Regions from separate parts of the Luethyella okanaganae genome, predicted to be linked through region 1. Evidence: predicted binding sites of a transcription regulator. Region 1 holds the regulator's gene; the other holds the start of a gene.
What was found. The regulator HrcA, encoded in region 1, represses chaperone genes, less so after heat shock. The targets are predictions, from matches to a motif close to TTNGCACTCGNNNNNNNCGAGTGCNAA.
Positions count from the first base shown of each region.

Region 1 (4,208 bases):
GCACCAAGCTCGCGCGGCAGATCACGCGTGGCGAGGTCGCACGGCCGGACGAAGATCTCCAGGCCGACATGTACGAGCTCGCCGACGCGCTGCTCGGCGCGGCCGGCTACGAGTGGTACGAGGTGAGCAACTGGGCCCGCGATCCCACGCACCGTTCGCTCCACAACCTCGCCTACTGGTGGGGCCAGGACTGGTGGGGCGTCGGACCGGGGGCGCACAGCCACGTCGGCGGTGTCCGCTGGTGGAACGTCAAGCATCCCGCCGCCTATGCGGAGCGCGTACGCGGCGGGGTGTCGCCGGCGGCGGGGCGGGAGACCCTTGGCGCCGAAACCCGTGAGGTCGAGCGCGTGCTGCTGCTCACCCGTATTCGCGATGGGATCCCTGTGTCGACGCTTCCCGTCGCCGGACGCCGAGCCGTCGCCGGTCTCATCGCCGACGAACTCGTCGACGCGAAAGCCGCCCTTTCAGGGTCAGTCGAACTGACCCTGAAAGGGCGGCTTCTCGCGGATGCCGTCGTACGCCGGTTGCTCGCAGACGACTGACGCGGAATCAGCTCACGAACTTGATCGTGAGTGGGTACGTGTAGGGCTGACCCTGATTGGCCTTGACCGCGGCCATGATGCTGAAGATGATCGACAGGATCCATGCGGCCAGAATGATGAAGAGGCCGATGATGATGATCGAGAGGATTCCGCCGACGATGTACGCGATGACGAGCGTGATCTGGAAGTTCAACGCCGTCGCGGTGTGCGCGCGGATGAACGGCCCCTTCTCCTTGAGCACGAGGTAGCCGATGAGGGCGGGGATGAAGTTGAAGAAGATGCCGCCGATGTGGATGAGAGTCGCCCACAGCTTCTCGTCGGCCGGGCTCAACGGAGTCGGAGCCTGATAGGGATTTGCGGGGGGCGGGGTTGCGTCAGACATTCGGTCTCCTTGTCGGTTCCCAACATGCAGGGAAGGGCTGGTGACGTTCGGTTTCACCATAGTGGCATACCTTCGGGGGTCACGACCGCTTCGGGACGGTCGTGACCCCCGAAGGGCGGTGCGTGGTTACTTGATCAGGCGCAGGGCGAAGGGATAACGGTAAGGCTGTCCGTCCTTGGCCTTCAGGAAGCCCATGATCGAGAAGATGACGCTCACGATCCAGGCTGCGAGATAGACGAAGACGCCGATGAGCACGAAGGTGAGGATCCAGCCGACCACATAGGCGATCAGGATGGTGATCTGGAAGTTGAGTGCTTCCTTAGCCTGGGCGTTCGTGAACTGACCGCGGTCCTTGAACACGAGCCAGATGATGAGGGATGGCAGGAAGCCGAGGATCCCGCCGAGGTGGGCGAATGAGGCCCACTGGATGTCCTCGGCCTGGGTGAGCGGCGCGGCGACGACAGGGGTCCCCCCAGGCACTGGTTGCTGCGGCGGCGGAACCTGTGGCGGTTGCTGACCGAGATTCGGGTCTTGGGGAGGCTGTTGCGAATTCGGATCGCTCATTGTCGTGCCTTTCAGACGATGGTGCATTTCAACGTTGCCGATTGGACAGTGCCTGCCCGTCTTACCGCGCAAAGGTCGTCGTGCGGTACATGCCTAAAGTACTGCCGAGAAACACTTTGGGGCAATGATTGCCGATCGGCATGTCGCGGTATGATTAGCACTCATATACGACGAGTGCTAACAGAATGACGATCGAGGAGGCGCAGGGTATGGTTTCTGAACGCGGCCTCGAGGTGCTGCGCGTGATCGTGCAGGACTATGTGGCGTCGCGCGAGCCCGTCGGATCCAAGTCGATCGTCGAACGTCACGCCTTCGGAGTGTCGGCGGCCACCATCCGCAATGACATGGCCCTTCTCGAGGAGGAGGAGCTGATCGCGGCCCCGCATACCTCGTCCGGCCGTATTCCCACCGACAAGGGCTATCGCCTGTTCGTCGACCAGCTCGCCGATCTGCGCCCACTCAACTCCGCGCAACGGCAGGCGATCGAGACCTTCCTCGGTCAGGCGGCCGATCTCGACGAGGTGCTCGCGCGCACCGTTCGTTTGCTCTCCCAGCTCACCCACCAGGTCGCCCTGGTCCAGTATCCCTCGCTCAACCGTGCGAGGGTACGCCACATCGAACTGGTGCCGCTCAGCCCGACACGTCTGCTCTCCGTGCTCATCACCGACAGCGGGCGGGTGGAGCAGCGTGTCATCGAGTCTCCGCATTCGGCCGACGAGCAACTGCTCGGCGATCTGCGTGCACGGCTCAACGTCGCGCTTTCCGGACTGGACATGACGGACGCAGCCGAACGCCTGCGCACCATCACGGAGCTCGTTTCGGCCGACAATCGTGAGCTCGCCGCGGCCATCGCCGAGACTTTGATCGAACAGGTGCTCGCGAACCGGCAGGAGAAGCTCGTGATGGCAGGAGCGGCGAACCTGGTGCGCACGGAGGAGGACTTCACTGGAAGCGTCTACCTGGTCATGGAGGCGATCGAAGAACAGGTCGTGCTGTTGCGTCTCTTCGGCGAGATGGCTGTGGACCAGCATGGCGTCTCTGTGAGTATCGGGCGCGAGAACGCGGCGTTCGGACTGGCCGAGACCTCTGTGCTCACGAGCGGCTATACCTCTTTGGGTGGCGAGTTGTCGCGTCTCGGTGTGCTCGGCCCGACCAGGATGGACTATTCGAACAACATGGCGGCGGTCCGGGCCGTCGCCCGGTACCTGTCCAGGCTGCTGGGCGAAGACTAGCGAGAAACGACGTCGTCCCGAACATGAGATGTGTGTGTACTGCGCCGCGATCGGGACCGGAAAGGAACGGCCGGAGTGGCTGACCACTACGAAGTACTCGGCGTGTCGCGCGACGCGACAACAGACGAGATCAAGAAGGCGTACCGGCGGCTGGCGCGCGAATTGCATCCCGACGTGAACCCGGGCGCCGAGGCATCCGAGCGGTTCAAGGAGGTCACGCACGCCTATGACGTGCTGAGCGACGCGAAGCAGCGCCAGCAGTACGACATGGGCGGTGGTCAGGCCGGTTTCGGAGGGGCGGATTTCGGCGGCTTCGGCGACATCTTCGAGACCTTCTTCGGCGGCGGAGGCGGTGGGGGGCGCCGTGGGCCCCGATCGCGCCGGGAGCGCGGCCAGGATGCGCTCATCCGGGTCGAGGTCGATCTCGACGAGATCATCTTCGGCACCCACCGAGAGATCGAAGTCGATACGGCTGTGCTGTGCGATACCTGTCATGGCTCGTGCTGCCAGCCGGGAACGTCGCCGGTCACCTGCGACATCTGTCACGGAACGGGGAGCATCCAGCGAGCCGTACGATCGCTGCTCGGGAACGTCATGACGTCGAGCCCATGCGGCACCTGCCGTGGCTATGGGACGGTCATCGCGACCCCGTGCGTCACCTGTCAGGGTCAGGGCAGGGTGCGCGCCCGCCGCACGGTGCCCGTCGACATCCCCGCCGGAGTCGACACGGGCGTGCGCCTGCAGATGCCGGGCAGCGGTGAGGCCGGTCCAGCTGGCGGACCCAACGGCGATCTCTACCTCGAGATGAAGGTGCGTCATCACGAGGTGTTCAGCCGCGACGGCGACGATCTGCTCGCGACGATCGAGGTGCCGATGACGGATGCGATCCTCGGCACGACCGCGACGGTGCACGCCCTCGACGGCGACGTGGCCATCGAACTGCGCCAAGGGGTGCAGAGCGCCGATGTGATCACGATCAAGGACCGCGGTGTCACCAGACTACGCGGCAACGGTCGCGGCGACCTCAAGATCGGGGTGCAGGTGGTCACGCCGTCGAAGCTCAGCGGCAGGGAGCGCGACCTCATCGAGCAATTCGCGAAGAGCCACAAGCAGCCGCCACCGACCCTGTCGCACTTCCAGCAGGGTCTCTTCGCCAAGCTGCGCGATCGGTTCCTCGGCTGATTCTCTGTGACGGCAGGCGGCCCCATCCGGCTGGGAGTGCTCACGATCTCGATCGGCAGGAGACGAGCTGATCCGACGCGTCGAGGCGGCGAGCGATCCCGGCGTCCTGCGACGGATGACCGTGATCGGTGAGCAGCTGCCGGAGCGTCTCGGTCAGGCCGGCCTGGATCGCTGCCGATCGCGTCCCTCCGACACGGTGCGCGGATGGGCCGGGGAAGCGGCGCGGGCTCGTACCAAGCCTGGTGAGAGGCGCGTCGCTGTGCACCTGAGTGAGCCCGGACGAGGTTCTCAGCGGCTATGTTCCTA
Region 1 covers NZ_JBHSTP010000001.1:1,422,798-1,427,005, reverse strand. The annotation lists gene hemW (radical SAM family heme chaperone HemW) at 1-542, shown strand, start outside; gene ACFQB0_RS06755 (DUF4870 domain-containing protein) at 550-924, opposite strand; gene ACFQB0_RS06750 (DUF4870 domain-containing protein) at 1,051-1,488, opposite strand; gene hrcA (heat-inducible transcriptional repressor HrcA) at 1,698-2,720, shown strand; gene dnaJ (molecular chaperone DnaJ) at 2,796-3,902, shown strand.

Region 2 (4,208 bases), on a different contig from region 1:
CTGACACCCCTGACGTCCCCGACGTCCCCGACGTCCCTGAGGCGCAGGAAACCGTCAAGCCTGCAGCCGCAGCCGGGGCAGACGTCCCGCCGTCTGCCCCGGTTCCACCGGCAGCGCCCGAGGTTCCGGCCGCTCCGGTTCCGCCGGCCGCCCCGCCTGTTCCACCTGCGCCGGGTTATGCTGCCCCCACCGCTCCGACTCCCGCTTACGGCGCCCCGCCCGCCTATGGTGCGCCTGCCGCTCCTGCGGCCGGCGCGGGCGGATACCCGCCGCCGGCCGGACCCGGCTATGCGCCCCCCGCCTACGGTCAGGCCCCGTACCCGGGAGCGCCCGCACAGAAGTCACCTGTGTTGAGCATCATCTCGCTCATCGCAGGCATCCTCGGCCTGCTGATGTCGTTCTTCGGCGGCTGGGGAATCATCTTCTCGATCGCCGCCGTCATACTCGGCTTCATCGGCAAGAAGAAGGAGCCGGCCGCCAAGGGAATGTGGCTCACCGGAATCATCACCGGTTTCGCGGGCATCCTCGTCGCGCTGATCTGGATCGTGATCGGAATCATCTTCTTCATGGCGCTCGCTGCTGGCAGCGGCTACTACGGCTACTGAATCGAATCCGTGAGGGCCGGGGTGCGGGAGCGCCCCGGCCCTTCGCTCGCTCCGTCTGGATTCGCGGCAGGAGTCCTCCAGGTCGCGGATCTGTGGTCGATCGTCAGACCCTCTCGACGAGCAAGGTCACGTGGCGCCCAGCCTCTCGGGTCATCACGATGGTCGCCGAGGCCGTGCCCTTGAGTTTGAGACGGGTTCTCAGCGCTGCTGGATCGACGTCGACCCCGCGCTTCTTGATCTCGAGTGCCCCGATTCCTCGCACATGCAGGGCGGCCCGCAGCTTTCGCTCATCGGACGGGAGGGTGTCGAGCACCCGGAAACATGTTGCGAACGGCGTCTCCCGCGCTTCGTCAGACGTCAAGTAGGCGATCCCAGCACTCAGCATGCGCGCGTTCAGGCGACGCGCAAGGTCGCCGATGAGTCTCGCCCGAATGACCGCTCCGTTCGGCTCGTACAGGTAGTCGCCGCGTTCGCCGACTTCGACGTCGTCGCTGTCGCCCACACCTGTGAGCTCTGCGGAGCCGCCGCGGTCGAGCAGGAGGGCGGAACGATGAACCTCCTGGCGCGCCAGCGGACCGAACCAGAGCCCCGTCTCGACGAGCTGACCGTCGACCGACACCCACTGGGCTTCGGCATCGGCCGGTATGAGGTCGCGGTCGAAACCGGGACCGAGCTTGACGCCGACGGGCATCCTCTCGGCCAGGCCGAGGGCGAAGTCGAGAGACGGCGTGTAGTCCTCCGGCCGGGTGATGCGCGCGGTGTTCTCGTGCCCGGTCGTGCGCCTCGCCGGATCGAGATAGGCGGCGTCGACGCTCGTGAGATCGACGTCCTCTGCGCGCGCGACCAGCACCGTGGCCCGTTCGAAGGGGGCGAGGTTGTAGCTCGCGATCGTCGCGGTGACCTCGTCGACGTCGACGGCGGTGACCTCGAGATCCAAGGCGGCGAGCGCCATGGCGTCGCCGCCGATGCCGCAGCCGAGGTCGGCGACATGCCCGAGCCCCGCCCTCGCGAAACGCCCGGCGTGCAGTGCGGCGACGCGAAGCCGTGTCGCCTGCTCGAGCCCGGCCTCGGTGAACAGCATCCCCCGGGCGAAGTCGCCGAACTTCGCGGCGGCCTTCTTGCGCAGCTTGGCCTGGCTGAGCACGGTTGCGACGAGGTCGGGCGGGTGCCCGGCTTTGCGCAGATCGCTCACGATACGCACGATGTCGGCGGATGCGTCCCATTCGGGAAGCGCGTCCAGAAGCCGCAGCCCCTCGGGCGACAGCAGCTCGAGCAGCTCGGAGCGGTCCATGCCGCCACGGTAGCACCGTGCCCCTGGTTGGCACTCACATTGCGTGAGTGCCAACCAGGGCCTAAACTCGACTTAGCACTCTCGGTGTGAGTGTGCTAACCCAAGTCTTCGTACAAGAAAGAGGTCAACCGTGTCGGTCTCCATCAAGCCGCTCGAGGATCGCATTGTCATTAAGCAGATCGAGGCGGAGCAGACTACTGCTTCCGGCCTTGTCATTCCCGACACCGCCAAGGAGAAGCCCCAGGAGGGCGAGGTCGTGGCTGTAGGCCTCGGCCGCATCGACGACAACGGCAATCGCATTCCGCTTGACGTCGCCGTCGGCGACATGGTGATCTACTCCAAGTACGGCGGAACCGAGGTGAAGTTCGGTGGCGAGGATCTTCTCGTGCTCTCGGCTCGCGACGTGCTCGCCGTGGTCGTGCGCTAACACCGCACGATTTCCAGAAAGACCCGGATAGGCAGAGCCATCCGGGTCTTTCTGCCTCTGCAGGCGGGCGTAGACTTCGCAGGTGTCCACGCGAACAGAAGCCACGGTGATGGACGCTGTCGCGGTTCGCACACACAACATGGGGTTGGTCTACGCGATCGCCGCCTACGGGCTGTGGGGCGTCCTGCCCATCTACTTCCTCGCCCTCGTGCCGAGCGGCGCGTTCGAGATCGTCGGATGGCGCATCCTGTTCTCGCTCGTCTTCTGCGCCGTGATCCTCACGGCCACTCGCAAGTGGCGTCCGTTCATCGGCCTGTTGCTGCAGCCGCGCATCGCGCTCACAATGGGCCTCGCCGGTGTGCTCATCTTCATCAACTGGCAGACCTACGTCTACGGCACCCTCAGCGGGCACGTGGTCGAGGCCGCGCTCGGGTACTTCATCAACCCGATCGTGACGGTGTTCCTCGGCGTCTTCCTCCTGCGTGAGCGTCTGCGTCTCGTGCAATGGATCGCGGTCGGTGTCAGCATGGTCGCGGTCGTCGTGCTCGCCGTCGGCTACGGCAGGCTGCCCTGGATCGCGCTCGTGCTCGCGTTCTCCTTCGGGTTCTACGGCCTCATCAAGAAGCGCGTCGGCCATAGGGTCGACGCCGTGGCCGGTCTGACGATCGAGACCCTGTGGCTGGCCCCCGTCGCGATCGTCCAGCTCGCGGTCGTCGGTGCGACGGCCGGGCTCACCTTCGGCACGATCGGACCCTGGCACACCGTCGGACTGCTCTCTGCCGGTGTGGTGACAGCCGTTCCCCTCTTGTTCTTCGCAGCCGCCGCCCGACGCCTGCCCCTCGTCTATATGGGCTTCATCCAGTATTTCGCCCCGTTCATCCAGTTTCTCGTTGGCGTCGCGATCTTGCACGAGTCCATGCCGGCGGAACGCTGGCTCGGCTTCGGCCTCGTCTGGCTCGCCCTTCTCATCCTCACGATCGACATGGTGATGAACGTGCGCGGCGTCCGGCGTGCATCCCTCGAACTCGTCTGAGCAGCGGCTACGCTGACGGAATCGGGTACCGGACCTGGTTCCGTCGAAAGCGGGTCGAGCACTATGTTCCGTTTCTCCCATCGCAGTTCGATGACGGCGTTCGCGGCTGTGATCGCGGTCTCTGTGGCGCTCGCGGGATGCGCAGAAGAGCGTGCGCCGGCCCCGACGCCGATCGATCTGCCGGGCGTCTCGCTCAATGGCGACGGCTCGCTGCTCATCGCGACGGTCTTCGACATGGCGACGACCGGTGGTGCCGAGGTGGCCGGAACCGAACTCGCCGTGCGCGAGATCAATGCGGAGGGCGGGGTGCTCGGCTCCCCCGTCGTGGCACTGCACCGTAACAGCGCAGGCGACCCCGCCGCGCTCGGTGCAGAACTCGTCGGGCGTGGAACGGACGCCGTGCTGTGGGACGGAGCGGGGGCGCCTGCCGCGGAGCTGCTCGCCGCGCTCGAGTCCACCGGGACGGCGGTGCTGTCGTTGCGGGACATCGTGACTGGCACTCCGGCCACGCCGGATGACGCCTTCGCGGCACGGCTGCGCACCGCCGACCCCGGCCTCGCGGCTATGGACGGGGGCGCAGGAGGGTACGACGCCGTCATGCTCCTCGCCCTCGCCGCAGCCGCAGCGGGGGCCGACGGCGGGGCCTCGCTCGTGTCCCGTCTCGGCGCGGTGTCGACCGGAACCGTCGAATGCGTCGGCTGGGGGGCCTGCGCCGCAGCCATCGCCGACGAGCAGAGCATCCGATACCTCGGCGAGTCCGGGCCGATCGAACCGCCGGTCACGGGCTGAAACGCGTGGCTCGAGAACGCCGGGATCGCCGATGTAACGATTTGGCGTGCATTACGACGTTGT
Region 2 covers NZ_JBHSTP010000003.1:213,820-218,027, forward strand. The annotation lists gene ACFQB0_RS12420 (DUF4190 domain-containing protein) at 1-605, shown strand, start outside; gene ACFQB0_RS12425 (class I SAM-dependent methyltransferase) at 709-1,896, opposite strand; gene groES (co-chaperone GroES) at 2,027-2,323, shown strand; gene rarD (EamA family transporter RarD) at 2,433-3,356, shown strand; gene ACFQB0_RS12440 (hypothetical protein) at 3,447-4,145, shown strand.
Region 2: groES (co-chaperone GroES) is a predicted target of HrcA. The motif match lies at 1,924-1,950, and genes of this name have one in related genera.